One region of the Georgenia sp. H159 genome, then DNA from elsewhere that is predicted to be linked to it. Evidence: riboswitches for the same ligand, from Rfam matches in the RefSeq annotation. Region 1 holds a riboswitch; the other holds the start of a gene.
The links. A riboswitch is a leader RNA that binds a small molecule or an ion and turns the genes downstream of it on or off. The one in region 1 is predicted to bind thiamine pyrophosphate.
Positions count from the first base shown of each region.

Region 2: linked by a shared signal. The riboswitch ahead of VR894_RS00195 (thiamine ABC transporter substrate-binding protein) and the one ahead of VR894_RS14845 (YkoF family thiamine/hydroxymethylpyrimidine-binding protein) in region 1 are both predicted to bind thiamine pyrophosphate.

Region 1 is NZ_JAYDZY010000011.1:17,510-32,566, forward strand. It holds gene VR894_RS14810 (error-prone DNA polymerase) at 1-758, shown strand, start outside; gene VR894_RS14815 (AI-2E family transporter) at 801-2,183, opposite strand; tRNA gene VR894_RS14820 (tRNA-Leu) at 2,396-2,481, shown strand; gene VR894_RS14825 (N-acetylmuramoyl-L-alanine amidase) at 2,672-4,882, shown strand; gene VR894_RS14830 (energy-coupling factor transporter transmembrane component T) at 4,887-5,675, opposite strand; gene VR894_RS14835 (ABC transporter ATP-binding protein) at 5,672-7,330, opposite strand; gene VR894_RS14840 (ECF transporter S component) at 7,323-7,946, opposite strand; gene VR894_RS14845 (YkoF family thiamine/hydroxymethylpyrimidine-binding protein) at 7,943-8,605, opposite strand; TPP riboswitch at 8,654-8,761, opposite strand; partial or broken gene VR894_RS14850 (alanine/glycine:cation symporter family protein) at 8,794-10,217, opposite strand; gene VR894_RS14855 (FAD-binding oxidoreductase) at 10,335-11,717, opposite strand; gene VR894_RS14860 (sulfite exporter TauE/SafE family protein) at 11,859-12,608, opposite strand; gene VR894_RS14865 (protein adenylyltransferase SelO) at 12,667-14,121, opposite strand; gene VR894_RS14870 (FadR/GntR family transcriptional regulator) at 14,196-14,978, opposite strand.
Region 2 is NZ_JAYDZY010000001.1:34,144-49,200, forward strand. It holds gene VR894_RS00170 (Na+/H+ antiporter subunit D) at 1-1,008, shown strand, start outside; gene VR894_RS00175 (Na+/H+ antiporter subunit E) at 1,005-1,667, shown strand; gene VR894_RS00180 (monovalent cation/H+ antiporter complex subunit F) at 1,664-2,077, shown strand; gene mnhG (monovalent cation/H(+) antiporter subunit G) at 2,074-2,508, shown strand; gene VR894_RS00190 (DUF4235 domain-containing protein) at 2,519-2,776, opposite strand; TPP riboswitch at 2,886-2,992, shown strand; gene VR894_RS00195 (thiamine ABC transporter substrate-binding protein) at 3,037-4,080, shown strand; gene VR894_RS00200 (iron ABC transporter permease) at 4,077-5,780, shown strand; gene VR894_RS00205 (ABC transporter ATP-binding protein) at 5,774-6,805, shown strand; gene VR894_RS00210 (hypothetical protein) at 6,802-7,350, shown strand; gene VR894_RS00215 (cytochrome P450) at 7,398-8,621, shown strand; gene VR894_RS00220 (beta-phosphoglucomutase family hydrolase) at 8,735-9,469, shown strand; gene VR894_RS00225 (glycoside hydrolase family 65 protein) at 9,466-11,847, shown strand; gene VR894_RS00230 (YbaK/EbsC family protein) at 11,847-12,311, shown strand; gene VR894_RS00235 (pyridoxamine 5'-phosphate oxidase family protein) at 12,445-12,846, shown strand; gene VR894_RS00240 (ABC transporter ATP-binding protein) at 12,859-13,650, opposite strand; gene VR894_RS00245 (ABC transporter permease) at 13,652-14,563, opposite strand; gene VR894_RS00250 (ABC transporter substrate-binding protein) at 14,577-15,057, opposite strand, start outside.

The DNA of each region.
Region 1 (15,057 bases):
GGGAGGACGTGCCGCGGGACGCGGAGAGCGGGCGGCCGCTCGTCGACCCGCACCCCGAGCTCGCCGTGCGGCTGGGGCTGGCGCCGGTCCGGGGGATCGGGGAGAAGACGGCCGAGCGGGTCGTCGCCGAGCGGGAGGCGCGCGGCCCGTTCGCCGACATCGCCGACCTCGCCCGCCGGGTGCGGCTGACCGCCGCCCAGCTCGAGTCGCTCGCGACCGCCGGCGCCCTCGACTGCTTCGGCGTGGGACGCCGGGAGGCACTGTGGGCGGCCGGCGTCCTCGCGCAGGAGCACGCGACCCTGCCGCACACCGCCGTCGGGTTCGATGCCCCCATGCTCCCCGGGATGGACGAGGTGGAGACCGCCGTGGCCGACGTCTGGGCCACCGGGGTCTCCACGGACAGCTTCCCCACCCAGTTCCTGCGCCCGGACCTCACCGCGCAGGGAATCCACACCATCGCCGGGCTCGCCGGGTGCGAGATCGGCCGCCGGGTCGAGGTGGCCGGCGTCGTCACCCACCGTCAGCGGCCGGGGACGGCCAGGGGCGTGACGTTCCTGTCGCTGGAGGACGAGACCGGGCTGCTCAACGTCGTGTGCAGCGCGGGCCTGTGGGCGCGTTACCGGCAGGCGGCCCGGACCAGTGCGGCGCTCGTCGTCCGCGGGACGATCGAGCGGGGGGACGGGGTGCTCAACCTCGTCGCCGACCACCTGCGTCCCCTGCCGCTCCGGGTGACGTCCCGGTCGCGCGACTTCCGCTGACCCCGGGCGCCCGACGGCGGGCTCGCGGCGCCCGTCGCCCGGTCAGCCGTAGGCCCTGCCTGTCGTGGGGCTGCCGTCGCTGTCGCCACCGGCGTCCATCGAGCGCTCGTTGTGTCGCTGCCGTCGGCGGTTGACGTCCTCGGCGATACCCCGCGGGTCGGGGAGCCGTCCCTCGATCGGCGGGTCGGGGTTGTGCAGGGCGGAGTAGACCGCCCACGCGACGGCGATGATCGGGATCGCGATGATCGCGCCGAGCAGGCCGGCGAGGAACGTCCCCGCCGTCACACCGAGGGCCACGACCACCGGGTGCAGGGAGACCTGCTTGCCCATGACCAGCGGCTGGAGCAGGTGTCCCTCGATCTGCCCGACGAGCGCAATCCCGATCGTCACGATGAGCGCGTCGATGATGCCGCCGGCCGCCAGGGCGACGACCGCGGCGATGATCATCGCGAGCGGCGCACCGATGAGGGGGATGAAGGCACCGATGAACACGAGCACCGCGAGCGGCGCGGCGAGCGGAACCCCGACGATCGCCAGCAGGATGAAGGCGAGGATGGCGTCGGCACTCGCGACGATCACCGTGCCGCGGGCGTAGCCGGCGAAGGTGTACCAGCCCGAGCTGGCCGCCCGGTGCACCGTGTCCCGGGAGCGGGAGGGGAGCTGGTTGAGGAACCAGCGCCACATGTCCCCGCCGCGCAGCAGGAAGAAGACGGTGACGAAGAGACTCAGCGCGAACACGGTGAACAGCAGCGCGACGGCGCCCGCGTTGCTCAGCACCTGGCCCGCGAGGTCGCCGGCATTTGCCGAGACGTACTCCTGGGCCTGGACGATCAGCGCGTTGATCCAGTCGTAGATCTCCGCCTGGGTGAAGTGGAAGGGCAGCGGACCCGTCTCGAGGAACTCGAAGATGTCGTCGATGCCCTGGCCGAACTGGTCGGCGAGGTCCTCCCACTGACCGGTCACCGAGGTGATGACGTAGGTGAAGATGCCCGCCACCACGGCGAGCGACCCGAGCATGGCCACGGCCGTGGCCAGGGCGCGGGGCATGACCCGGGCGAGGGCGGTGACCACCGGGTAGAGCACCGAGGTGACGACGAGCGCGAGGAAGACGGCGATGAACACCGCCTGGATCCTGGTGGTCGCGAACACCACCATCGCCACCACGATGACGATCCCGATGAACAGCCAGGACATCTGGCCGTAGCGCCGCAGCCAGCGGGGGACCTCGATCTGGTCACGCTCGTGGAGCGCGCGCTCGGGCATCCGGCGCACCGTGAGGCGCCCCGCCGACGACGACGCACGCGGCATCCGGGCGGCGCGCGGCAGACCACGCTCCGTGGGGGAGGACGACGACGGCGGGAGCCCCGCTGCGGGCGTCGTCGCCGTCGTGGGGCGGCGGGTCCGTACCTTGCCGAACAGCCTCATCCCGTGGTCCTCCTCGAGTTACGGACGTGCTCAGTGTGGCGTACCGGTCCGCCGGCAGCCCGGTGACACGTCGAGAAGTCGGCTGCGGCGCCCCGGTTTCCGTGGTGCTCGCCACACTCCGCCGGAATGGGTCGGACCGGTTCGAATCGGCCCCCGCCACCGTGCTATCTTTGCGGGCGTCGCCAACAGCCCCGGCTGCTGGCGGACCACTCGTCCGGGTGGCGGAATTGGTAGACGCGCTAGCTTGAGGTGCTAGTGCCCTTTATCGGGCGTGGGGGTTCAAGTCCCCCCTCGGACACGTTGTCTCTCCTGAGCCGTGGGACCGTCGCGAGACGGTCCCACGGCTCTGGTGTTTGTGCAGTGCCTGTGTCGCGAGAACGGCCGTCGCACTTCCTCAGGTTTCGGGCGAGCCTGCCGATGGGACCGGGAGAGACCCCCGTGGCACCACTCAGTGCTGCTCACTCACGTCGCATTGGAAGTCGCACCGCATGGCACTGCACACACACCTCGGTTCGCTGGTCCTCGCCACCTCACTCGCCGCAGGCGGGGCCCTCCCGGTGGCCGCGGCAGGGACGGTGACGGGGGAGGAGCAGCCGGTCAGCGTCATCGCCCTCACCACCGAGGACGGCAGCCTCACCCCGCTCGCGGACGAGGGGCTGACCGACCTGCAGGACGTCGCGGCGCAGCAGTCCGCACCGGACGCGGCCCTCTCCGCACCGGACACGGCGCAGATCGCACCGAGCTCGGCGCAGCCGGAGTCGGACGCGGCCGCGACCGCCGCACCGGAGCAGAGTGCCGCTCCCGAGCCGGCCACGGGTGCCGCGCCGGAGGGCGTCGCCGTCCTCACCGCACCGCTGGCCACCGAGGAGTTCTACGTCGCGGGCGTCACGTGGGACGGTGCCCAGGCCATGCCGCAGGACGCCGCCGTCTTCATCCGCGTGATGGAGGGCGGCCAGTGGCAGCAGTGGGCCGAGCTCGAGGTGGAGAACAGCGCCGACGAGCCCGGGTCCACGGGCGGCACCGAGCCCTACGTCGCCGCCGGCGCCGAGGCCGTTCAGGTGCAGATCACCGGCGACGCCGCCCGCCTCCCCGCGGGTGTCCGCCTCAACCTCACGCCCGAGTGGCCCAGCGCCGAGGAGGTCGTCCTCGAGGAGGAGGCGCCCGTCGCGCCCGTGCTGCCGACCGCCGAGCCGCTCGCCCCCGAGCCTGCCGGCGCGCTGCCGTTCCAGCAGCAGACGGCCGCCGCACCGGCCGCCGCCCCCACCGTGACGCAGCCGGCCGGGACCACGACCGCCGTCGCCTCCGCCTCGACCCAGAGCTCCGGCGTCATGGCCACGGGCATCGCCCCCCGGCCCAGCATCACCAGCCGAGCCGGCTGGGGCGCGGACGAGGCGAAGATGAACTGGCGTCCCTACCACGTGGACCTGCGAGCCGCCGTCGTGCACCACACGGCCGGGAGCAACAACTACACCCAGTCCCAGACCCCCGGGGTCGTTCGCGGGATCTACCACTACCACGCGGTGACGCGCGGCTGGGGCGACATCGGGTACAACTTCCTCGTCGACAAGTGGGGCCGCATCTACGAGGGCCGCAGCGGCTCCCTCGCCGCCGCCTCCGGGAAGATGCCGGTCGGTGCGCACGCCGCCCCGTTCAACACGGGCACGATGGGCCTGAGCGTCATGGGCGACTACACCAAGGTCGGCGTGCCGCAGGCGGCGATGGACGCCATGGCCGACATCATCGCCTGGCAGTTCGGCCGCGCCGGGCTGGACGCGACGCACCTCTCCGGACTCACGGCCAAGGGCGTGGGTGTGCGGCCGGCCGGCCAGAGCCTCGGGCGGGTCTTCGCCCACAAGGACGTCTCGTCCACCGCCTGCCCCGGCAACGACATCTACGGCCGGATCGGGTGGCTCGCCCGCGCCGCGAACGAGCGCGTCGGCTCCGGCGTCACGACGCCCGCACCTTCACCGGCACCCGCACCGTCGGCTCCCGACGTCCGCCCGACCGACCCCTTCGCGCACACCGCCACGGTCTACCTCAACAACGACTGGGGGCCGTGGCACAGCATCGACTTCATCCTCGGCAACGCCGGCACCGAGGTGTACACCGGTGACTGGGACGGCGACGGCAAGGACACCCTGGCACTGCGCGTCGGCAGCACCTTCCACGTCTTCAACAGCAACACCACCGGCGCCAGGGCGTGGGTCGCCTCCTACGGCCGACCCGACGACGAGGTGCTCGTCGGCGACTGGGACGGGGACGGCAGGGACAGCTTCGCCGTGCGGCGCGGCACCACGTTCTACACCAAGAACTCCATCACCAACGGCGTCGCCGACGACGTGTTCGCCTACGGCCGCGACGGCGACGAGGTGCTCGTCGGCGACTGGAACAACGACCGGCGGAGCACCTTCGCCGTGCGGCGCGGGAGCACCTTCTACGTGAAGAACTCCCTCGCCGGGGGCAGGGCCGACCACGAGATGGCCTACGGCCGCGCGGACGACACGGTCCTGGTCGGCGACTGGGACGGCAACCGGTCCGACACCTTCGGCGTGCGGCGCGGGAGCACCTACTACATCAAGAACCGCATCGCCGGCGGCAACGCGGACATCGTCCAGACCTACGGGCGCCCGGGCGACACGGTGCTGGTCGGAGACTGGGACGGCAACCGCACCGACACCCTCGGTGTGCACCGCCCCTGACCGGTCAGCCGGTCAGCGCCCCGGGACCTCGCAGCACGCCGAGCCAGCCGCTCGTCGCGAGGACCAGCGCGAGGGCGCCGAGCACCACGGCGACCAGCGCCAGGTCGGCCCGGGTGACGTGCACCGGTCGCCACGTGGTGCGGGGCGCGAGCCCCAGGCCGCGTGACTCCAGCGCCTGAGCCATCCGTTCGCCGCGGCGCACGGCGACGACGAGGAGGGTGAAGACCACCCGCCCGAGGTGGCGGGGACCGCGCGGGAGGCGACCGTCCGCCCGCCGGGGCGCGCGCACCGCGTGGGCGTGCTGGATCGTCACCCACTCCCGCGGCATGTCCTGCAGGAGCCGGTAGCCGGCGAGCACGGCGTAGGCCACCCGCGGGCTGAGCCGGGCGTTCTGCCGCAGGCTGTGCATGAGGGCGACCCCGTCGGTCGACAGCAGGAAGCCGATCGCGAGGACGCCGACGAGGAGCGTGCGGACGGCCAGCGCCCCGCCGACAGTCAGCCCCTCGGCCGTCACGCGCAGCACGCCGGCCTGCCAGAGCACCTCGCCGGGCCTGCTGAGCGCGTTGACGACGAGCACCCCGGTCGCGAAGGCGAGGAAGGGCACGTGCGCGATCGTCAGCGTCCGCGGCGTGGCGCTCGTCGAGGCGAGGACGCCGCCGAGGGCCAGCAGGTACAGCAGCGCCGGCGTGAGCGGGTCCAGCACGAACATCACCACGAGCGAGACGACGAAGACGAGGGCGAGCTTGACCGTCGGGTTGCGCCGGTCGAGGGCCGGGACGACGACGTCGCTCATACGGGTACCTCGGCCGGTTCCGGCTGGTCCACGGCCGTGTCCAGCGCCCGCAGCACCCGCCGGGCCGCGGCATCGCCGTCCAGGTGCTCCAGGAGCCAGGCGAGCAGCGGCGGCAGGGTGAGACCTGCCCGTCGCCTCACGTCCGGGTCCCGCAGCACCGGCACCGTCGGACCGTCGGCGACCACCCCGCCCTCGGCGAGGACGACGACGCGGTCCGCGACCGTCGCGACGGTCCGCAGGTCGTGGCTGCTGAGCACGACGGCGCACCCCTGCGCTGCCGCGGACCGGAACGCTGCAGCCGTCGCGATCGTGTCCCGCCGGTCGAGGCCGAGCGTCGGCTCGTCGGCGAGGAGGACAGGGCGCCCGTGCGCGAGCATCGCCGCCAGGCTCAGCCGGCGCTTCTCGCCGCCGGACAGGCGGAAGGGGTTCTGCTCGGCCAGGTGGTCGAGGCGGTGGGCGCGCAGCTGCCGTGCCACCGTCTCCGCGACCGGACCGACGAGCGCGTGCGCCACCTCCTCGGCGACGGTGTGGGCCACGAACTGGTGCTCGGCGTTCTGGAAGACCATCCCGGCCCGCTCACCCTCGACGCTCCCGGCGGCCGGGCGCAGCAGTCCCGCCAGGGTGAGCAGCAGTGAGGTCTTGCCCACGCCGTTGGGCCCGAGCACCGCGGTGACCTCACCGGCCCGGAGCTCGAGGTCGACGCCGCTGAGCAGCGGCCGGGACCGGCGGGCCACGGCGAGGGAGCGCGCCCGCAGCGCCACCGGCCCGGGCTCGTGGGACGGGCCGTCGCCGGCGCCGCCCTCGCCCTCCGCGAGCCGGTGCAGCAGGTCGGTCGCGGGTGCGGAGGACAGCCCGCCGGCCGCGCCCGTGAGGGCGCGGAGCTCGGACTCGAGCGGGAGCCAGCAGCCCGCCCGCAGCAGCGTGGTGGCGTGCGTGCCCAGGACGTCGTCGGTGCGGCCGTCGGCGAGCACCCTGCCGGACCCGAGAACCACCGTCCGCGCGGGGAGCCCGGCGAGACCGGCGGCTCCCGCGAGGTCGTCGAGGCGGTGCTCGACGAGGACGACGGCCGGCCGGGAGGCGGCAGCGGCGAGCGCGCCGCGCACGTCGGCCACCCCCGCGGGGTCGAGCATCGACGTCGGCTCGTCCAGCAGGAGGACGTCGCTGTCGGTGACGAGCGCCGCGGCCAGCCCCACCCGCTGCGCCTCCCCGCCGGAGAGCTCGCCGGTCGCACGGGTGCGCAGGTGGGCGGCCCCGACCTGCGCCAGCGCCGCGGCGATGCGCGGCCCGATGGTCTCCGGGTCCGCCGCGTGGTTCTCCAGCGGCAGCGCCAGCTCCTGCTCGACGTCCGGCAGGCACACGGAGGACGTCGGGTCCTGGGCGAGGACGCCGACGTGCCGGGACAGCTCCACCGCGGCGACGTCGGTCGTCCGGGTGCCGCACACGCGCACCTCACCGGTGAGCTGCGCGGCCACCGTGTGCGGGACGACGCCTGTCACGCACTGCAGGACCGTGGACTTGCCCGACCCGGAGGCCCCGAGGAGCAGGACGTGCTCGCCGGGACGGACGCGGAGGTCGACACCGTCGAGCACCGGACCGGGGCGTCGCGGGACGTGGACGCAGACGCCGGCGAGGTCGACCGCGAGGTCCTCAGCCACGACGTGCCGCCGCCCGGCCGATCGCGAAGTTGTCGACGACACCGGTCCCGGCCAGCGCGTCGACGACGACCTTGGCGAGCAGGCCGCCAAGCACGGCACCGGAGACCAGCTGCAGGACCAGGCGCAGGACGAGGATGTCCTGCCCGTACCACCCGGCGCGGAACGCCGAGTAGCAGAACACGAGGCCGGCGCCGAGGAGACCGGACACCGCGAAGACGGTCCACCCGAAGCGGCGGTAACGGGTGAGGAGGAAGGGCAGCTCGCTGCCCAGGCCCTGGATCGCCGCGGCGATCATCAGCGTGGGGCCGACGGGGGAGCCGAGGAAGACGACCTCCACGACCGAGGCGAGGACCTCGGCCACGACACCGGCCAGCGGACGTCGCACGATCGCGATGACGATCGGGGCGACGAGGAGCCAGCCGCCGAAGAGCACGTGCTGGGCGAGGTCCCCGGCCGGCCCCATGAGGATCGCCAGCCCGTTCCACGCCTGGACCAGCGCCCAGTAGACGAACCCGAAGACGACCCCCAGGACGACCATGAGCATGAGGTCCTTGAGCTCCCAGACGGGGGCCCGGGCCGGCGTCGGTGCCGCCGGGTGCCGCTGCCCGGCGCTCACCGGTCCGCCCGGAGGCTGGGGGAGCCCACCGAGACGGTGAGGTGCGAGACGACGTGCGGGACGTGGGCGCCGACCGCCGCCCACGCGTCGACGGCGGTCGCGAGGACCTCGGCCACCTCACCGGTGAGCCGGGTGGCGTAGTGGGCGGCGCCGTCGGCGGTCCCGCGCTTCTGGGCGGCCGCGATGGCCGCCTCGATGGGGACCATGTGGTCGCCGCCGTCGGGGCCGCCGTCGAGGAGCGGGTACAGGGACCACTGGGCGACGGCGGGCACCCCGGTGGGCTCGACGACGACGGGCTCCGGGCTCGGTAGCCCGGTCACGGTGAGGTCGCAGGTCCGCTCGCCGGGGCAGCCTCGGGACAGGAGCACGTGGGCGACGACGTGGCCGCCGCCGCTGTGCCGGGAGGCGGCGGCGACGACACCGGCGAGGTAGTCGGTGAGGCGCTGCTCGGCGGGCGCCTCGAGCGCCCCGACGTAGGTGCTCACCTCATCGGTCTGGAGCACGAGGCCGTCGGTGCGACCGCCGGCGGCCGCCTCCTCGAGCGCGTCGAGGATGACTCGGACGAAGTCGTCGCAGTGCGGATGGAGGCTGAACCGCGCGCCGATGCCCAGCTGCGCCGGGGCGGCGGTGGTCGCGGTCTGGTGGTGGGTGGTGCTCATCTCGGGCCCTCTCAGGCCCCACGGGTGACATGAAGACCTGCCGACGTCACGTCGGCAGGTGCCCTCTCCCTACGCCGGTACGAACCGGATCAGGTGGTGTCGGGTCTGCGGGCTCTCCGCACTCTCAGCGCCGTCGGCGCTCCCCGGGGGTTGTGCGCCCGAGCCTATGCAGGCGGCGGTGGTGGTGTCTAGGCAGGGTCGTCGGCGAAGCTGCGTCCCGAGAAGGCGCGCACCTCGTCGAGCGTGGCGGTCAGCCCGGGGTCGTGCTCGAGGTACTTCTTCGTCTCGCGGGCGACGAGCCCGGAGAGGATGACGAGGCCGATGAGGTTGGGGATGGCCATGAGCCCGTTCATGACGTCGGCGAAGTTCCACACGACGTCCAGGGACACCGTGGCGCCGACGTAGACCATGAGGGAGAACACCACCCGGTAGGGCACGACCCCGCGGCGTCCCACGAGGCGTTCGATGCACCGCTCGCCGTAGTAGGACCACCCGAGCACGGTGGAGAAGGCGAACATCGCCAGCGCGATCGTGACGATGTAGTGGCCCCACTGCCCGGGGAGCCCGGTGCTGAACGCGGCACCGGTCATCGTCCCGGCCTCGGTCTCGGTGCGCCAGGCGCCCGTGGTGACGATGACGAGCCCGGTGAAGGTGACGACGACGAGGGTGTCGATGAAGGTCTGGGTCATGACACGAGTCCCTGACGCACCGGGTGGGAGGTCTTGGCCGCGGCGGCGGCGATGGCGGCCGAGCCCATCCCGGACTCGTTGGAGAACATGCCGCGGGCCGCGCCCATCTGCACGGCGATGATGATCGTCGACCCGATGAACCCGCCGGTGGCGGCGGTGCCGCTGAACGCGTCGGTGAAGATGAGGGCGATCGCGGCAGGGATGTCGGTGAGGTTGACGACGAGGATGAACAGCGCGCCGACGACGTAGAAGACGATCATCAGGGGCACCAGGCCGGCGGTGACCCGGCCGATCGACTTGATGCCGCCGACGAGCACGACGAGCGCGGCGACGCTCAGCACCGCACCGGTGACCCACCGGGCGACCCCGAAGGAGCCCTCGAGGTTCTCGGCGACGGCGTTGCCCTGGACCAGGTTGCCGATGCCGAAGGAGGCGATGATCGCCATGACGGTGAACATCAGACCCAGCACCTTGCCCAGCGGGCCCCTGATGCCGCGCTCGAGGTAGTACTGCGGCCCGCCGGACTTCTCGCCGGCGGAGTCGGTGCGGCGGTAGTAGACGCCGAGGAAGGCCTCGGTGTACTTCGAGGCCATCCCGACGAGCCCGGTGACCCACATCCAGAACAGCGCTCCGGGACCGCCGATGCCGATCGCGGTGGCGACCCCGACGATGTTCCCGGTCCCAACGGTCGCCGACAGGGCGGTGGTGAGCGCCTGGAACTGGGACACGTCGCCGTCCTCGGCGCCGACGTCCCTGCGCCGGAGGATCCCCAGGCTGAGCGCGGCACCGAGCTTGCGGAACTGCAGGCCGCGCAGGCGCACGGTGAGGATGAGCCCGACGCCGAAGAGCAGCGGGATGAGCACCCACGGTCCCCAGACCACACCCGACACGTCCTGGAAGAACGTGTTGAGGTCATTGACGATGTCGTCCACGAGCTCCCCCTGGCAGTCGGTCACCCCCCTACGGGCTGGCAGACACTGTGCCACGGGTCACACGGGATCCGTGCGGACCTGTACGGGCGAGTCGCGAGTGTGGCCGCGTCAGCCCGGCGGGATGTTGTGGTTGCGCCGGAAGACGTTGTCCGGGTCGTACCTGCGCTTGAGGGCGACGAGCCGGGCGAGCGTCGCCGGCCCGTAGACGGCCTCGGCGGCCACGACCGGGTCGGCGGGGTCCCGGCCCATGAAGTTCACGTACTGCCCGCCGGTCGCGAACGGGGCCATGTCCGCGGCGGCCCCGCGGACGTAGGCCGTCCGTGCGTCGTCGTCGGCGGGGTCGGACCAGAACCCGTAGACGTTGAGCCAGAACCGCGCGTCGCGGGCCGGGAAGGGCGTGGCGTCCTCGGGCACCCGGGCGTAGGCGCCGCCCATGTGGTGGATGTCGAAGGCCGTGCCGTGCCAGGTCTGCTCGGCGCCGCGACGTTCGAGAACGTCGATGACCTCGGCGTCGAGGCGGTCGAAGGAGGTGTTCTTCCAGTACGCGCGCGACCCGCGGGGGAAGAGCTCGTCCATCGCGGACTGCCACTCGGCCCAGGGGACCTGGCCGACCTCCTCGGCGTCGGGCGGGGCACCGGCCCGGAGTGCGGCGAGGTGCCGCTCGCCGTCGTCGGGCTCCGCCCCCACCCACACCGCGCCGATGATGAGGACGGGGTCGGGGCCGAGGTCCCAGTCGGCCGGTGGTGTCAGCACGGTGACGATCGACTGCATGTCATCGGGGAGGTCCCGGGTCCAGGACTCCCATGCGCGCAGGGCCGCCCGCCACGCGGGCCGGTGGTAGATGAGGTTCGTGCCGTACACGTCCGGACCCACGCGGTGGGACCGGAAGGAGAACGACGTGACGACGCCGAAGTTCCCGCCACCACCCCGCAGCCCCCACAGCAGCTCGGGGTCGTCCGACGCCCGGACGGTGCGTCCGTCCGCCGTCACGAGGTCGGCGTCGAGGAGGTTGTCGGCGCTGAGGCCGTAGGTGCGGGTGAGCCAGCCGAGGCCGCCGCCCAGTGCCAGCCCGCCGATCCCCGTCTGGGAGACCACCCCGATGGGCACCGCGAGCCCGTGCGGCGTGGTCGCGCGGTCGACGTCCGCGAGCGTCGCACCGCCACCGACCCGGACGGTGGCCCCGTCCACCGTGACGGTGGTGAGGTCCCCGAGGTCGATGACGACCCCGCCGTCGACCGTCCCGTTGCCCGCGACGCTGTGCCCCCCGCCGCGGACCGCGACCCCCAGCCCGTGCGCCCGGGCGAACGCCAGGGCGGTCGCGACGTCGTCGGCGTCCGCGACCCTCACGACCACGCGCGGCTCGGCCCGGACCATCCCGTTCCACACGGCACGGGCCTGCCCGTAGGTGGCGTCCTCGGGCGTGACCACGGTGCCCCGGACCGAGTCGCGCAGCTCGTCGGCCTCGGTCTGTGTCACCACTGGCGCGTCCATGCTCCCTCGTCTCCCGCGGGTACGACGGTGGTCCCAGGGCACCCGCGCGCTGGGTGACTCGTCGTCGAGCGGGGGCCGGGCCGGCCGAGGCCGCGGCGGGTCGTGCGTATCGTCCCGCCGCCGCCGCGCCCGGTCAACGTGTTAGCCGGCGACGTCGAGCAGACCCCGGACGAGGGTGGCACCGGCCCCGACCGTGACGACGACGACGGCGACCCGCCGCGCCGTCGTCGGGCCCACCCGGCGCGCCACCGGGCCCCCGGCGAGGACACCGAGGGGGACGGCCGCCACGGCAGCGACGACGAGCGGCCACTCCGGCAGTCCGGCGGCACCCGAGGTGGCCCCCACCGCCAGCTTGGTGGCGAGGGAGACCGTGCCCATCGTGAGGAAGATGGGCTGGAGGGTGGCGGCGAAGGCCCGCTGGGACCAGTGCGTGGCGTGGGCGTAGAGCAGCATGGCGGGAGCCGCGACGCCGACGGCGGTGTTGAGGAACCCGCCGGTGAGGCCGGCGACCGGGGCCGCGGCCCGCCCGAGGTCGGGCAGGTCGGTGGCGAGAACCATGGTGGCGAGCGCGAGCAGCAGCGCCGCACCGATGATGACCTCGAGCCAGCCGGCGTCCGCCGCCCGCACCACCAGTGCGGCCGGGACGGAGCCGAGGACGATCGTCGGCGCGATGCGCACGAACTGTGGCCAGTCGATGTCGGCGCGCATCGCGACGCAGAGGAACAGGGCCGAGACGACCGTCGTGAGGTTGGTCAGCAGGACCCCGGCGACGGGGCCGGCGACGAGCACGAACGTGGGGGAGACGACCAGGCCGGTCCCCATCCCGCTCGTCCGCTGCAGCACCGCGCCGAGCACCACGGCGGCCACGACGACGAGCGCGACTGGGTCCACGTGCCCATCCTGGGGCATCCGGGGCCGTTGTCCCCGGCACCGGCGCGCCGCCGCTGCGTCAGGTACCGCAGTACGTGATGAACGGGGCGCCCCCGGCGGGCGCGGCCTCCTCGTAGCGCTCCAGGCCCGGGCGCTCGGTGTAGGGCTGCGCGAGGACGTCGAGGAGTGCGGTGAACGGGCCGAGGTCACCGGCGGTCGCGGCGTCCAGCGCCTCCTCCACGAGGTGGTTGCGGGGGATGTAGACGGGGTTGACGCCGGCCATGACGTCGGCGGCGGGCTCGAGCGCCTGCCAACGCTCCACCCAGTCCGTCGAGTCGCCGAGGAGCGCACGGACCGGGCCGTCGTCGCCGCGCGCGGCCGCGGTGAGGCGCCGGAAGAAGGCGGTGTGGTCGACGTGACCGTCGACGAGGGCCGAGGTGACCTGCCCGATGACGGAGGTGGCGACGTCGTCGTCGACGTGCTCGCCCAGGCCCAGCTTGCGTCGCATCCCCGCCGTCCACGCGGCGCTGTACTGCGCCGGGAAGCCGTTGAGGGCGTCGGTGAGCAGGGCGACGGCCTGCTCCGGGTCGTCGTGGACGAGCGGGATGAGGGCCTCGCCGAAGCGGGCGAGGTTCCACTGCGCGATGACCGGCTGGTTGCCGTACGCGTAGCGGCCCTGCACGTCGATCGAGCTGAACACGGTGGCCGGGTCGAAGGCGTCGAGGAAGGCGCACGGGCCGTAGTCGATCGTCTCCCCGGAGATCGTCGTGTTGTCGGTGTTCATCACGCCGTGGACGAACCCGACGAGCATCCACTGCGCCACGAGCGAGGCCTGGGCGGAGAGCACCGCCTCGAAGAGCGCCAGGTAGCGGTTCTCGGCCCCTGCGGCGAGCGGGTGGTGGCGCGCGACGGCGTGGTCGGCCAGGCGACGCAGCACCTCGGTGTCGCCGGTGGAACGGGCGTACTGGAACGTGCCCACGCGCAGGTGGCTGCTCGCCACCCGGGCGAGCACCGCGCCGGGCAGCGGGGTCTCGCGACGGACCGCCCGGCCGGTGGCGACGACGGCGAGCGAGCGGGTCGTCGGCACCCCCAGGGCGTGCAGGGCCTCGCTGATGACGTACTCCCGGAGCATCGGGCCGACGGCGGCCAGGCCGTCGCCGCCGCGGGAGAAGGGCGTGGGGCCCGAGCCCTTGAGGTGGAGGTCGCGCGGGCGCCCGCCCGCGTCGAGGAGCTCCCCGAGGAGGAGGGCGCGGCCGTCGCCGAGACGCGGGACGTGCTGGCCGAACTGGTGGCCCGAGTACGCCTGCGCCACCGGGGTGGTGCCCTCGGGAACCTCGTTGCCGACGAGGAAGCGCACCCCCTGCGGGCTGCGGAGGTAGTCCGGGTCGAGCCCGAGCTCGGCGGCGAGGCCTTCGTTGAGGACGAGCAGCTGCGGTGCGGCGACCTCCACCGCCGCCCAGGGCACGGCCAGCTCGGGCAGCTCGCTCGCGAAGCGCCCGTGAAGCCGGTTGCCGGGAGGTGCCGTGGTACTCACGTCATCGACGATACGGCGGGGCGTGCGGGTTCGCCGCGTGAGGGGCCGTTGGCAACCCTCGGGCGTCCCAGCCGTCAGCCGGTGGCGCGTTCGCGGTGCTGTGCGGTGCGGGCCGCCTCGATGCGCTCCTTGTCGTCCGCGGAGCGGCGCAGGGGCGGGATGACCTCGTCGTCGGGCGCGAGGATGACGAGGTCGTTGTCCATGTGGTCGGCCATCGCGTGGACGGCGTCGATGAAGTCCCCGCGGCGCACGGCGTCGACGATGCGCTCGTGCTCGGCCTGCATGGAGTGCGCGTCACCGGCGTGGGTGAGGCGCTCGACGTGCCCCGGCTCGGCGAGCTTCTCGGTGATGCCGGCGTACAGCGAGGCGAGCAGGCGGTTCCTCGCGGCGTCGAAGAGCAGGTAGTGGAAGCGGGAGGCGAGCTCGTGCGCGGTCTCCCCGTCGCCGTGCGCGGGGCAGTGGGAGGGCCGCAGCGTGGTGCTCACCGCGGCCTCGAGGGCGGCGACGTCCTCCGGGGTCCGGTGCCGGGCCGCCTGCTGGGCCGCCTCGACCTCCAGCGCCCGGCGGTAGCTGAGCAGCTCCTCGAGGGTGTAGGCGGTGAGGAACTCCGAGAGCACGCTGCTCGTCGGGGCGTTCGAGCGGACGAAGGTGCCGCGGCCCGGCAGGGTCTCGAGCATGCCGATGCTCGCCAGGGACCGGACCGCCTCGCGGATCGTCGAGCGTCCGACGCCGAGGGCCTCGGCGAGCTCGGGCTCGATCGGGATCCGCGCCCCGACGGCCCACTCACCGGTGGTGATCTGGCGGCGCAGGTAGGCCAGGGTGGTGCGGGCGCGCTCCGTGCCGCTGCTCCCCGCCATCGTCTCGCCTCCGGGCACTGTGATCGTCGCGTGTCGCGGTCAGTATAGGAACCGGGCGTCGGGGCCCGCCGTCGATCCA
Region 2 (15,057 bases), on a different contig from region 1:
GCCCAGCTGGCCCAGCGCATGGGTGAGATCGACCCCGGCACACAGCTGGTCCTCCAGCTCATGCTGCTCGTCGCGTTCGGGATCAAGGCCGCCGTGTTCCCCCTCCACGCGTGGCTGCCCGACTCCTACCCGACGGCGCCGGCACCGGTCACCGCGGTGTTCGCCGGCCTCCTCACCAAGGTCGGCGTCTACGGCATCATCCGCACGCAGACGCTGCTGTTCCCCGGCGGGCGGCTCGACGACCTCCTCATGGTCGTCGCGCTCGTCACCATGGTCATCGCGATCCTCGGCGCCGTCGCGCAGCAGGACATCAAGCGGCTGCTGTCCTTCACCCTGGTCAGCCACATCGGCTACATGGTGTGGGGCGTCGCGACGTCCTCGGAGGACGGCCTGTCCGCGGCGATCTTCTACGTCGTCCACCACATCACGGTGCAGACGGCCCTCTTCCTCGTCGCGGGACTCATCGAGCGCCGGGGCGGGACGACGTCCCTCGCGCGGCTCGGGTCGCTGGCGCGCGTCGCACCGCTGCTCGCCTTCCTCTACTTCCTCCCGGCGATGAACCTCGCCGGCATCCCGCCCATGTCCGGGTTCCTCGGCAAGGTGGGCCTCATCGAGGCCGGCGCTGCACGCGGTGGTGCGCTGGACTGGACTCTCATCGCCGCCTCGCTCGTCACCAGCCTCCTCACCCTCTACGCCGTGAGCAAGGCGTGGAACCAGGCGTTCTGGCAGGAGGCCCCCGACCCCCTGCCGGACACCGTGATCCCGCGGTCGATGGTGGGCCCGACGGCGGCCCTCGTGGCCATGTCGCTCGCGTTCACGTTCATCGCCGGCCCCCTGTTCGCCTACACCGACCGTGCCGCCCGCGACCTGCGCGCCCAGACTCCCTACATCAGCACGGTGCTTCCCGACGGGCACCGTGGCTCGGGCCAGTCCCCGGAGGTCACCGGCCCCGGGGGCGAGGACGTCGGGGACGTCGAGGAGCAGGAGACCGGGGAGGAGGTGCCATGAGCCGGGAGGCAGCCGAGCAACGACCGGCCGAGCAGCGTCGGAGGCGACGCCTCCGACCCCGGGCGAACTGGGGCGTGCTCCTGTGGCTCACCGTCGTGTGGGTCTTCCTCTGGGGCCAGCTCACGCTCGCGAACGTCGTCATCGGCGCGCTCGTCGCCGTCGTCACCACGACTGTCCTCGCCCTGCCGGACACGCCCTTCGACGGGCGCTTCCGCCCGTGGGGCGTCATCCTCCTGGTGGTCTACTTCCTCTGGGACGTCGTCAAGGCCTCCGTCGAGGTCGCGGCGATCGCGCTCCGGCGCGAGCCGCCCCGCGGCGCGGTCATCCGGGTCCGGCTGCGCAGCCACAACGACGTCTACCTCACGATGGTCGCGGGGATGACGACGCTCGTCCCCGGCTCCGTGGTCATCGAGGCGCACCGCATCACCGGGACCCTGTACCACCACATCCTCGACGTCGAGATGCACGGCGGCCTCGAGCGGGCCCACGAGGCCGTCCTCGAGCAGGAGGAGCGCATCCTGCGGGCCTTCGGCTCACGGGAGGAGCTGCTCGCCGCCGGGCTCGTACCGGGCAGCTCCCCCCGGGCGGGCAAGCTGCGGAGCGCCTCGGGGGACCGCGTCGAGGCCGACATGGACGCACGTCGGGAGGCCGAGTCATGAGCGTCGTCTACGTCGTCTGCTTCGTCATCCTGCTGGCCGCCGCGCTCCTCGCACTGAGCCGGATCGAGCGGGGACCGAGCATGTTCGACCGCATCATCGGGCTGGACGTCATGACCGCCGTGCTCATCGGGACGGTCACCGTCATCGCCGCCGTCACCAAGCGCAGCGACCTCGTCCCGGTGCTCGTCGCGCTGTCGATCGTCGGCTTCATCGGCTCGACCGCCATCGCCCGGTTCGCCGCCGCCGAGTCCGCCGAGGAAGGTCGCATCCTCACCAAGGAGGAGCTGGCGATGATCCTCGCCGAGCGTCAGGCGCAGGACGACGACGCGCCCGCCGTCCACGACGACGAGAGCGGTCCGGTCATCGTCTCCGTCGACGACGAGGCCGAGGACCGGGGGGAGGGCCGATGACCCTCGCACTCGACATCGTCGCCGGCACGCTGCTCATCGGCGGAGCGCTGCTCGCGTTCATCGCCGGCCTGGGCATCGTCCGGTTCCCCGACCTGCTCTCCCGGATGCACGCCGCCACCAAGCCTCAGGTGCTCGGGCTCATGCTCCTCATGGCCGGGCTGGCGGTCGAGCTGCGCAACCTCACCGTGGGGATCACGCTGGTCCTCGTCGTCGCGTTCCAGCTCGTCACCGGGCCGATCTCGGCGCACATGCTCAGCCGGGCCGGGTACCGGACCGGGAAGGTGCACCCGGAGCTGATGATCGTCGACGAGCTCACCCAGGACCTCGAGCGGGCCGAGAAGCTCGACGAGCTCGACCGGCTGGAGCTGGAGCGGCTGCACCGCGACGCCGTCGAGCGGGAGCAGCGCGAGGGTGGCGCCCCGGACCGCTAGGGTGCCGGGCTCAGCCCTTCTTCTCGACCGGACCGCCGTACCACTTGGCGGCCCCGACCTGGGCGAACTGCCGGATGATCCCGATGACCGCGCCGCTCACGGCCGCGAAGACGACGATCTCGAGCGTGCTGATGCTCGGGTCGTTGGGGTCCTCGTGCGGCGGCTCGTGCCCGGTGACCGCCTTCCACCCGACGTCGAGGACCTTGTTGGCCAGGATGCCGGCGAGGACCGCCGATCCCGTGCTGACGATCTTCCACCCGATGTCCATGTCACTCCGTCCGTAGGCTGGGTCCAACCTAGCGGCGGCCGCCGCGGGGCGCACACCCGTTCGCGGCCGCCCGGTGTGCTCCCGTGGGCGGGCGGCGGGTAGGATCGGGTGCGAACGACAGGGGAGCACCGGACGGTGCTGAGAGTGCGGCAGCGGCCGCAGACCCTCGAACCTGCTCCGGCTAGCACCGGCGAAGGAAGTCGGGACGTCTCTCCCGGGCGTGCGCCCGGGGCCCCTCCTTGCACCTGAGGAGGACCAGCATGACCACCACCCGCCGTGCCCGCGGCACGTCCGTCGCGCTCGCCGCGACACTCGCCCTGGGGGCGTGCAGCGCCACGGGGACCGGCGCGGGGGACGAGGCCGAGGACGACGTCCTGCGCGTCGTCACCCACGACTCCTTCGCCGTGAGCGAGACGCTGCTCGCCGAGTTCGAGGAGCGCACCGGCTACTCCATCGAGCACATCACCCCCGGTGACGCCGGCGCCCTGGTCAACCAGCTCGTCCTCACGCGGGACAACCCGCTGGGCGACGTCGTCTACGGCATCGACAACTCCTTCGCAGCGCGCGCCGCCGAGGAGGGAGTCCTGGACCCCTACCGCTCGCCGGACGCCGTCCAGACCGCCTTCGCGGACACGCTGACCGCGATCGACTTCGGTGACGTCTGCATCAACGTCGACCACGAGTGGTTCGCCGAGCAGGGCGTCCCCGAGCCGCAGACCTTGGAGGACCTCACCGACCCCGCCTACGCCGACCTGCTCGTCGTCACCAACCCCGCGACGTCGTCACCCGGGCTGGCCTTCCTGCTCGCGACGGTCGGCGCGTTCGGGCAGGACGGGTGGGAGGACTACTGGCGCGACCTCACCGCCAACGGCGTACGCGTCGTCGAGGGCTGGTCCGACGCCTACTACGTCGACTTCTCCGGCTCGGAGGGCGAGGGCCCCCGCCCGCTCGTCCTGTCCTACTCCTCCTCGCCGGCCGCCGAGGTCCCCGCGGACGGCTCGGCGCCGCCCACCGCGGCGCTGCTCGACACCTGCTTCCGGCAGACCGAGTACGCCGGCGTACTGACCGGTGCGCAGAACGTCGAGGGCGCGCGCGAGTTCGTCGACTTCCTCCTCTCCCCGGAGGTCCAGGCCGACATCCCCGGCCAGATGTACATGTACCCCGTCCTCGAGGGCATCGCCCTGCCGGAGGCCTGGTCGGAGCACGCGCCGGCGAGCGACGCGCCGCACGAGGTGGACCCGCAGGTGATCACCGACAACCGTGACCGGTGGATCGAGACGTGGACCGAGATCGTGGTCGGGTGAGCGCCGACGGTCCGAGGCGGCGCGGGTCGACGACGACGGCGGCCCTCGCCTGGGTGCTGGCCGCCGGGGTCCCCCTGGTCTTCCTGTCCGTCTTCTTCCTGTGGCCGGTGGCCACGATGGTGGGGCGCGGGTTCCTGCCCGGCGGCGAGGTCGACCTCGGCGGTATCGCCGAGGTCTTCGCCCGACGGCGGACGTGGCGGGTCATCGGCATCACGGTGGGCCAGTCGGTCACCGCCAGCGTCGCCGCCGTGCTGCTCGGCGTCCCCGGGGCCTACGTCCTGTACCGGTGCCGGTTCCGCGGTCGTCGGCTGGTCCGCGGCTTCATCACCGTGCCGTTCGTGCTGCCGACGGTCGTCGTCGGCGTCGCGTTCCGCTCGCTGCTCGTCGAGACGGGGCCGCTGGGCTTCCTGGGGATCGACGGGACCTTCGCCGCGGTCGTCGCCGCCCTCGTGTTCTTCAACTACGCCCTCGTCGTGCGGACCGTCGGCGCGCTGTGGGAGCGCCTGGACCCGCGGGCCGAGGAGGCGGCCCGCAGCCTCGGCGCCTCCCCGTGGCGTGCCTTCCGCACCGTCACCCTTCCTGCGCTCGCGCCGGCGATCGTCTCGGCGGGCGCGGTCGTCTTCCTCTTCTGCGCCACGTCCTTCGGGGTCGTCCTCACCATGGGCGGCCTGCGCTACGGGACCATCGAGACCGAGGTGTGGATCCAGACCACCCAGTTCCTCGACCTGCGTGCGGCGGCGGTGCTGTCGGTGCTCCAGCTCGTCGTCGTGGGTGCCGCGCTGCTGCTCGCCGCGCGTGCGCGGCGCCGGTACGACACCTCCCTGCACCTGCGGGCCGACCGGTCGGCCACCCGCCCGCTGCGGCTGCGCCGCCGCGCCGGACACCCCGGGACGGACCTCCTGCCGGCCGCCGTCACCGCCGTCGTCGTGGTCGGTCTCCTCGTGCTTCCCCTCGCCTACCTCGCCGTCGGCTCGCTGCGGGCCCCCGAGGGGTGGGGCCTGGGCAACTACCGGCGGCTGGCCACGACCGGGGGGACCAACGCGCTCACCGTCACCGTGTGGGACGCGACGCTCAACTCCCTGCGCGCGGCTGTCGACGCGACCGTCATCGCCGTCGTCGTCGGCACCCTCGTCGCGGTCGTCGTCTCCCGCCGGCCGCGGTCACCCGGGGGCCGGCGTGCACTCGGGGTCCTGGACGCCGTCTTCATGCTCCCGCTCGGGGTCTCGGCGGTGACCGTGGGCTTCGGCTTCCTCATCACCCTCGACTCCCCGCCGCTGGACCTGCGCGCGTCACCGGTCATCGTCCCGATCGCCCAGGCAGTGGTCGCGACCCCGATCGTCGTGCGCACCGTGCTGCCGGTCCTGCGGGCCGTCGACCCCCGCCTGCGCGAGGCCGCCGCGGCGCTCGGCGCAGCCCCCGCACGGGTGCTGCTCACCGTCGACGGGCCGTTCCTCGTCCGCGGGCTGGGGCTCGCGGTGGGCTTCGCCTTCGCGGTGTCCCTGGGGGAGTTCGGGGCGACGTCGTTCCTTGCGCGGCCGGACACGCCGACGCTGCCGGTGGTGATCTTCCGGCTCATCGGACGGCCGGGTGCGGAGAACTACGGGATGGCGCTCGCGGCGGCGGTCGTCCTCGCGGCCCTCACCGCGTCCGTGATGATGCTGGCCGAACGGCTCCGAGGCGACAGGATGGGCACGTGGTGAGCACGCGTGGCCTGGAGATCCGCGACCTCGTCGTCACCTACCCGGGGGGCCCGACTGCGGTGGACGGGGTGACGCTGGACGTCCCCACCGGCGAGGTCCTCGCCCTCCTCGGGCCCTCCGGCTGCGGCAAGTCCTCCCTGCTGCGGGCCGTCGCGGGCCTCGAGCCGGTCGCGGCGGGGGCGCTGCGCTGGGACGGCGCGGACGTCTCCGACCTGCCCGTCCACCGCCGCGGCTTCGGTCTGATGTTCCAGGACGGGCAGCTCTTCCCCCACCGGGACGTCACCGGCAACATCGCCTACGGGCTCGCGTCACTCACCCGTGCCGACCGTGAGCGCCGGGTGGCCGAGCTGCTCGAGCTCGTCGGCCTCACCGGGTACGGAACCCGTGCCGTGACGACCCTGTCCGGCGGCGAGCAGCAGCGGGTCGCGCTGGCTCGTTCGCTCGCTCCCCGACCGCGGCTGCTCCTGCTCGACGAGCCGCTGTCCTCGCTCGACCGGTCGCTGCGCGAGCACCTCGCCGGGGAGCTCCGCGACATCGTCCACGCGGCGGGGACCACCGCGATCTACGTGACCCACGACCACGACGAGGCGTTCACCGTCGCCTCCCGCATCGCTGTCATGTCCGGCGGGCGGATCCTCCAGGCGGACACCCCGGAACGGCTGTGGCACGCGCCGGCGAGCGAGCAGGTCGCCCGCTTCCTCGGCTACGGGCCGGTGGTCGACGCCGTCGCCGCGGGGCCCGGCGTGCGGACCCCGCTCGGCGTGGTGGAGCTCCCGGTGGTCGCCGACGGAGCCGTCCGCCTGGCCCTCGGCCCCCGGGCGCTGGTGCCCGACGCCGACGGCACCCGGCTGCCCGTGTGCGGGTGGCGGGTGCGTCGCGGTGAGCGGGAGCTCGACGTCACCCTGCCCGACGGGCAGAGCGCCGTGCTGCGCGTCCCCGGCAGTCCCGACGCCGCCGTCGCCGACACGGTGACGGTCGGCCTCGCACCGGACCAGGTCGCCGTGGTCCCGGGGGAGGCGCGGTGAACGAGGCGGTGATGATGCTGCTGCTCGTCGTCGTCCTCCTCGTGCCCGCCGTGCTGGTGGCGCGGTCGACGAGACGGCTCGGGCGGGGGCCGCGCAGGGTCGAGCGCCTCGAGCTGTGGGCCGCACCGCGCGGCTGGCGGGTGCGCGGGGCCGCTCCGGAGATGGTGGGCCGCTGGCAGGTCCCGCCCTTCACCGCGGGCGAGCGGCGCGTCGAGGACGCCGTCGTCGGTGAGCACCGCGGCCGGGAGGCGACGTCACTGCGACTGGAGACCGCCGAGCCCCGGCACGTCGTCCACATGTTCACCGTCGCCCTGGACGTGACGCTGCCGGTGGTCCAGGTGATGACGGACGGCGAACCGGCGGACGCGCTCGGCGCTCCCGGTGGCGGGTGGCTGCGCGAGCGCGCCCCGGCGGGCCTGTCCCTGCGGGTGGAGCGCGGCGTCCTCGTCGGGTGGCTCCCCGGCGAGCCCCTCCTCACCGAGCTCGACCGCTACCTCGACGTCCTCGTGGACGTCGCGGAGCGCCTGGAGCGGCTCGGCGGCTGACCGGCCCGGTCGCGCACGTGCCCGGCCGCATCGGTCAGGATGGGGCCATGACCGAGCACACGCCGAGCGACGAGATCGACCCCGACGCCTCCGCCGACACCGCGCGGACTCCCGCTGCCGGTGACGTCACGGCGGACTGGAACCCGCGGGGACCGTCCGTGCGTCGCGACCCGCTCGCGGCGTACGACGGGATGCGGTCCTACTGCCCTGTCGCCCGCGGCGTGAGCGGCGCCTGGACGCTGTTCGCGCACGCCGACGTCACCGGCGCGGCACGCGACAGCCAGACCTACTCCAACGCCGTCTCGCGCTACCTGCAGGTGCCCAACGGCCTGGACGGTCCCACCCACACCTCCTACCGCGCCCTCGTGGACCGCTACTTCACCCGCGAGCGGATGACCGCCGTCGAGCCCGTCGTGCAGCGTGTGGCCCGCGAGCTCGTGGCGGAGCTGGACGTCCCCGGGCGCATCGACGCGGTCGCCGTCGGCTCCCGCTTCGCGGTGCGCGCGCAGTGCGCCTGGCTCGGGTGGCCCGCGGACCTCGAGGACGAGCTGCTGCGGTGGATGGCGGACAACCACGCCGCCACCCGGTCCCGTGACCGGGCCCGCACGGCGCAGGTCGCCGAGCGTTTCGACGCGATCATCCGGTCCCTCACCGCGGCGCGTCGCGTGGCCGGTGAGCACGCGCCCGACGACGTCACCACCGAGCTGGTGCGGGACCGGGTGGAGGGGCGGGAGCTCACCGACGAGGAGATCGTCTCCATCCTGCGCAACTGGACCGGTGGGGACCTGGGGTCGATGGCCCTGTGCACGGGTGTGGTCCTCACCTACCTCGCCGACCACCCTGACCTCCAGGACCGGCTGCGCGCAGGCGTGTCCGACCGGGAGCTCGACGCGGTCCTCGACGAGATCCTGCGGATCGACGACCCGTTCGTCGCGAACCGCCGCGTCACCACCGAGCCCGTCAGGGTCGGCGGCCGGCAGCTGGCGGCCGGCGACACGGTCTTCCTCAACTGGACCTCCGCCAACCGGGACCCGAAGGTGTTCGGCGACCCCGACGCGTTCGACCCGGTCGGCAACGCGCCGTACAACCTCGTGTGGGGTGCGGGGAAGCACGTGTGCCCCGGGCGTCCGCTCGCGACGCTCGAGCTGCGGGCGCTGACCCGTGCCGTCCTCGACGCGACGGCCGTGGTCGAGCCCGACCCGGGCCGGCCACGGCAGCGTGGGCTGCCCCCGGTCGGGGGCTTCTCGGCGGCGCCGTTGCGGCTGGGCTGAGCCCGCCCGCCGCAGGACCCGTCACGGAGGAACCGCGGGCTCCTCGGTGCGCCCGCAACGCACGCCGGACCGAACCCTGCCAGGCTGGGGCACGACCGACGAAGGGAGACGTGGTGCTGGGACTACCCGACGGCGTGCGCGTGCTGCTGTTCGATCTCGACGGCGTGCTGACCGAGACAGCGAGCCTCCACACCCGCGCGTGGAAGGAGACCTTCGACGCGTTCCTCCGCGGCCACTCCGAACGCACGGGCGAGCCCTACGTCCCCTTCGACCCGGTGGCGGACTACGCCGCGTACGTCGACGGCAAGCGCCGGATCGACGGTGTGCGGGACTTCCTCGGCAGTCGCGACATCACCCTGCCGTACGGCAGCCACACCGACAGCCCGGAGCGGGAGACCCTCAACGGCATCGGCAACCGGAAGAACGAACGCGTCCTCACGCTGATGACCGACGAGGGGGTCGCGGTCTTCCCCGGATCGCTCCGCTACCTCGAGGCGGCTCGTGCGCAGGGGCTGCCCTGCGCCGTCGTCTCCTCCAGCGCGAACGCTGCACTCGTGCTGGACGTCACCGGCCTCGAGTCGCAGGTCGACGTGCTCGTCGACGGCTCGCTGGCCCACGCCCTCGACCTGCCCGGCAAGCCGGCCCCGGACACGTTCCTCGAGGCCACCCGCAGGCTCGGGGTCAGCCCGCGGGAAGCTGCCGTCTTCGAGGACGCCCTCGCCGGGGTCGCCGCGGGGCGCGCCGGCGGCTTCGGCCACGTCGTCGGGGTCGACCGGCTCGGGCAGGCGGACGCGCTCCGGGAGCACGGTGCCGACGTCGTCGTCGCCGACCTCGAGGACTTGCTGTGACCGGACCGACCCTGCCGGTCGAGCCGTGGTGCCTGCGGGAGCGTGGCCTCGACCTGGCGACGCTCGGGCAGGTGGAGTCGCTGTTCGCGCTGTCCAACGGCCACCTCGGGCTGCGGGGGAACCTCGACGAGGGAGAGCCCGCCGCCCAGCGCGGGAGCTACCTCTCGGGCTTCTTCGAGCACCACCCGCTGCCCTACGCGGAGGGCGGCTACGGCTACCCGGAGTCCGGTCAGACGATCGTCAACGTCACCAACGGCCAGCTCATCCGCCTCCTCGTCGACGACGAGCCCTTCGACATGCGCTACGGCGAGGTGCTCGACCACGAACGGGTGCTCGACCTGCGCGACGGCACGCTGCGGCGACGCACCGAGTGGGTCTCCCCGGCCGGCCGGCAGGTCGTCGTGCGCTCGACGCGGCTGGTGTCCTTCACCCACCGGTCGGTGGCCGCCGTCGAGTACGAGGTCGAGCCGGTGGACGGCCCGATCCGGGTCATCGTCCAGTCCCAGCTCGTTGCCGAGGAGGAGGCCCCCGAGGTCGACGACGACGACCCGCGGGTGGCGGCGGCCTTGGAGGACCCGCTGGTCCCCGTGGGGCAGGACGTCGAGGACGGCGGCGCGATCCTCCTGCACCGGACCCGCATGAGCGGGCTGCTCGTGGGCGCCGGCACCGACCACGACATCGAGTGCCCCAACCAGTACGACGTCGAGCACGAGGCACGCGAGAGCTGGGCGCGCACCACCGTGGTGACGGTCCTGGAGCCGGGGCAGACGCTGCGCATCGTCAAGTACATCGGCTACGGCTGGTCCGCGGCGCGGAGCGTGGACGCCGTGCGCGACCAGGTGGCCGCCGCGCTCACCAGCGCCCGGTACGCCGGCTGGGACAGCCTGTGCCGCGACCAGACGCGGTACCTCGAGAACTTCTGGAGCTCGGCCGACGTCGAGGTCGACGGCGACCCCATCCTCCAGCAGGCGGTGCGCTTCGGGCTGTTCCACGTCCTCCAGGCCGGTGCCCGCGCCGAGCGGCGGGCGATCGGTGCCAAGGGCCTCACCGGTACCGGGTACAACGGGCACACGTTCTGGGACATCGAGGGCTTCGTCGTGCCCGTGCTCGTCATGACGGCGCCGGACGCCGCCGCCGACGCCCTGCGCTGGCGGGCCTCCACCCTCGACCTGGCCAGGGCTCGTGCTCGGACCCTCGGGCTGGCCGGCGCCGCCTTTCCGTGGCGGACGATCAACGGGGAGGAGACGTCGGCCTACTGGCCGGCGGGGACCGCGGCCTTCCACGTCAACGCCGACATCGCCCGGGCATTCGAGTACTACCGGCTGACGACCGGGGACCACACCCTGGAACGTGAGTGCGGTGCCGCGGTGCTCATCGAGACGGCCCGGCTGTGGATGTCGCTCGGGCACCACGACCGCGGCGGGGTCTGGCACGTCCAGGGGGTGACCGGGCCGGACGAGTACACGGCCGTCGTCGACTGCAACGTCTTCACCAACCTCATGGCGGCGCGCAACCTGCGTGCCGCCGACCAGGCGTGCGCCCGCAACCCCGACATCGCCGACTCCTACGGGGTCACGGACGACGAGCGCGCGGCGTGGTGCGCCGCCGGGACCGCCGTCCACGTTCCCTACGACGAGGAGCTGGGCGTCCATCCCCAGTGCGGCGGGTTCACGGTGTACGGCGAGTGGGACTTCGAGCAGAACAGCCAGTACCCGCTCATGCTCCACGCGCCCTACTTCCAGCTCTACCGCAAGCAGGTGGTCAAGCAGGCCGACCTCGTGCTCGCGATGCACTGGTGCAGCGAGGAGTTCACCGCGAAGGAGAAGGCCTGGAACCTCGACTACTACGAGCGGCGCACCGTGCGCGACTCCTCGCTCTCGGCGTGCACCCAGGCGGTGCTGTGCGCGGAGGTCGGGCACCTCGACCTCGCCCACGCCTACCTCCACGAGGCGGCGCTGGTGGACCTGCGCAACCTCCAGGGCAACACCAACCAGGGCGTGCACATGGCCTCGCTCGCCGGGGCGTGGACGGCGCTCGTCGACGGGTTCGGCGGGATGCGGGAGGTCGACGGCCAGCTGCGGATCGCCCCCGCGCTCCCCGGGTCCGTCGACCGGCTGTCGTTCCGGGTGCTGTGGTGGGGGATGGCTCTTCAGGTGGAGGCCACCCACACCGACGTCACGTGCCGGCTGCTCGGCGAGAACGGGGCGGAGCTGGTGCTGCGGCTCTACGACGAGGAGGTCGTGCTGCGGGCCGACGAGCCCGTCACCCGCCCGATGCGCGACCCCGAGCCGCTGCTGCCCGCCCCGCCGCAGCCTCCCGGGCGGGCGCCGCGGCCGCCCGGCCGGGGCCCGCTGACCTTCGCCCCGAGCGCCGAGTGATGCCCGGGGAGGAGGCGGCCGCCGCCGCGATGACCGCGGCCGGCCTGGACCACACGATCACCCGGCACGGGCGGGTCGGCAGCCTCGCGGAGGCGGCCGCGGCCCGCGGCGTGGAGCCGGCGGCGGTCATCAAGACCATCGTCGTGCGCCGGCGCGAGGACGACTACCTCTTCGTCCTCGTCCCGGGCGACCGAGCCATCTCCTGGCCCAAGCTGCGGGCACTGCTCGGGGTGAGCCGGCTGTCCATGCCGGACGCCGCGACGGCGAAGGAGGTCACCGGGTACGAGCGCGGCACCATCACCCCTTTCGGGGCGGTGCGCGCGTGGCCCGTCATCGCCGACACGCGTGTGCAGGGGACGGTCTCCATCGGCGCCGGCGCGCACGGCGTCGCCGCGACCGTCGACGGCGCGCAGCTCGTCCGGGCGCTCGACGCCCAGGTCGCCGACGTCACCGACCCGGCCTGACCGGCTCGTCTCGGCGGATCGCCAGCGCCGTCCCAGCCACCCGGCCACCACCCGGGTCCCGCTCCGGCAGGGCGATAACCCACCCGGCGGGGAAGCAGCGGTGGGATGCTGGAAGCCCGTGATCGGAGGAGCGATGTCGCTCGAGGTCCTGAGCCCACGGGAGTGCCGCCTCCTCCTGGAGGAGGTGCCCGTCGGCTGGCTCGCCCACTGCGCGGACCGTGGCGTGCACATGGTGCCGGTGAACTTCGCCGTGCACGGCTCGGAGATCGTCGTCCGCAGCGCCTACGGGGGCTCGCTCGGCGCCGTCGTCGCCGGACGCCTCATGACGTTCGGAGCGGGCTCCTTCGACCCGGCGACACGGACAGGGTGGTCGGTCACGGTCACCGGCACGGCGCACCTCCTCGGCGACGAGCTGGTGAACCCGGGACTGCCTGCCGCGGACGTGTGGGCCGGTGCCATCCGGACCGTGGCCATCGGCGTGCCGATGACCACGGTGAGCGGCCGCCGGGTGCACGCGCAGACGCCCCCTCGCTGAGGGCGGCGCGCGCTACTGGAGGAGGGTGCGGTCGTCCAGCTCCGCGCCCTTGACCTGCTCGAAGGCCTTGAGGAGGTCCCGGACCGTCGCCCGCTGCTTGCGCTCCCCGGCGACGTCGACGACGACCTTGCCCTCGTGCATCATGATGAGGCGCGAGCCGACCCGCAGGGCCTGCTCCATGTTGTGGGTGACCATGAGCGTCGTGAGGTGGTGCCGCTCGACGGCCTCGGTCGTCAGCCGGGTGATGAGCTCGGCGCGCTGGGGGTCCAGGGCGGCGGTGTGCTCGTCCAGGAGCAAGATCTTGGGCTCGCTGAAGGTCGCCATGAGCAGCGACAGCGCCTGGCGCTGACCACCGGAGAGCAGCCCGACCTTCATCTTCAGCCGGTTCTCCAGGCCCAGCTCGAGCGACGCGAGCTCGGTCCGGAAGAAGTCGCGCTTCGCCTTGGTCACCCCCAGGCGCAGCCCGCGCGGCTTGCCGCGGGAGTAGGCGATCGCGAGGTTCTCCTCGATCGTCATGTCCGGTGCGGTCCCGGCGAGCGGGTCCTGGAACACCCGGCCGACGTGGGCAGCGCGCCGGTGGTCGGGCAGCCGCGTGACGTCCTCGCCGTCGACGACAACCCTGCCGGTGTCCGGCGAGAGCTTGCCGGCGACGACGTTGAGCATCGTCGACTTGCCCGCGCCGTTGGAGCCGATGACGGTGGTGAACTCACCGGGGGCGAGCCGCAGCGAGATCGCCTGCAGGGCGAGCCGCTCGTTGACCGTGCCGGCGAAGAAGGTCTTGCTCACGGAGTCGAGCTCGAGCACCTCACGCACCTCCCGTCGTCGAGGACGTCGCCGCGGTACGCCGCAGCGAGCGCAGCGCGCTGACCCGCCGGAAGACGCCCCACTTCGGCAACACGAGGGCGACGACGACGAGCACGGCCGAGATGAGCTTCATGTCGTTCGGGTCCAGGCCCGCCTGGAGGGCGACCTGGATGGTCACCCGGTAGAGGATCGAGCCGAGCACGACGGCCAGGGTGGAGATGAGGATGACGCGCGAGCCGAACACCGCCTGCCCGAGGATCACCGAGGCGAGGCCGGCGATGATGAGCCCGATCCCCATCGAGATGTCGGCGAAGCCCTGGTACTGCGCGATCAGCGCACCCGCCAGCCCGACGAGCCCGTTGGACAGCGCCAGCCCGAGGATCTTCGTCCGGTCGGTGTTGACGCCGAAGCTGCGGATCATCTCCTCGTTGTCGCCGGTCGCCTGCAGGGCGAGCCCGGTGTCGGTGTGGAGGAACCAGTCCAGCACCACCTTGACGACCAGTGCCAGTGCCCCGAAGATCGCGATCGACACCGCCCCGCCGAGCAGCCCGTTGTCCCGCAGCGGCGTCAGCAGGGTGTCCTCACGCAGCAGCGGCACGTTCGCGCCGCCCATGATCCGCAGGTTGACCGAGTACAGACCGATCTGGGTGAGGATGCCCGCGAGCAGCGGGTTGATCCCTCCCTTGGTGTGGAGCAGCCCGGTGATGACCCCGGCGGCAAGCCCTGCCACGCCACCGGCGAGCGTGGCGAGGGCAGGGTGGGTCCCCGCGGTGATGAGGATCGCGGCCGTCGCGGCGCCGGTCGTGAAGCTGCCGTCGACGGTGAGGTCCGGGAAGTTGAGGATCCGGAAGGTCAGGTAGACCCCCAGCGCCATCACCGCGTAGATGAGGCCGAGCTCGACTGCTCCGATCATGACGGCGGCTGCGTTACTCGATGACCGTGTCGGCGCGGTCCAGCAGCTCGGCGGGGACCTCGACGCCCATCCGCTCGGCGGCGGCCGGGTTGACGATCAGCATGAGCTCGGTCTGCGTCTCGATGGGCATCTCCGCCGGGTCGGCGCCCTCCTCGAGCACCCGCACCGCCATCTCACCGGTCTGGTAGCCGAGCTGCTCGTAGTCGATGCCGTAGGTGGCGATCGCGCCGCGCTCGACCGTGTCGCCCTCGGCGCCGATGACCGGCAGGGACTTGGACTCGGCAACCTGGAGGAGCGACTCGAGGGCCGAGACCACGGTGTTGTCGGTCGGGACGTAGAAGGCGTCGACGTCCAGGGAGTCGGCGGCCTGCTGGACCTCACCGGAGTTCGTCACGGTGGCGACCTCGATGGTGACGCCCAGTGCCTCGGCCGCCTCGCGGGCGAGCTCGACCTGGATCTCGGAGTTCACCTCGCCCGAGGAGTACACGATCCCG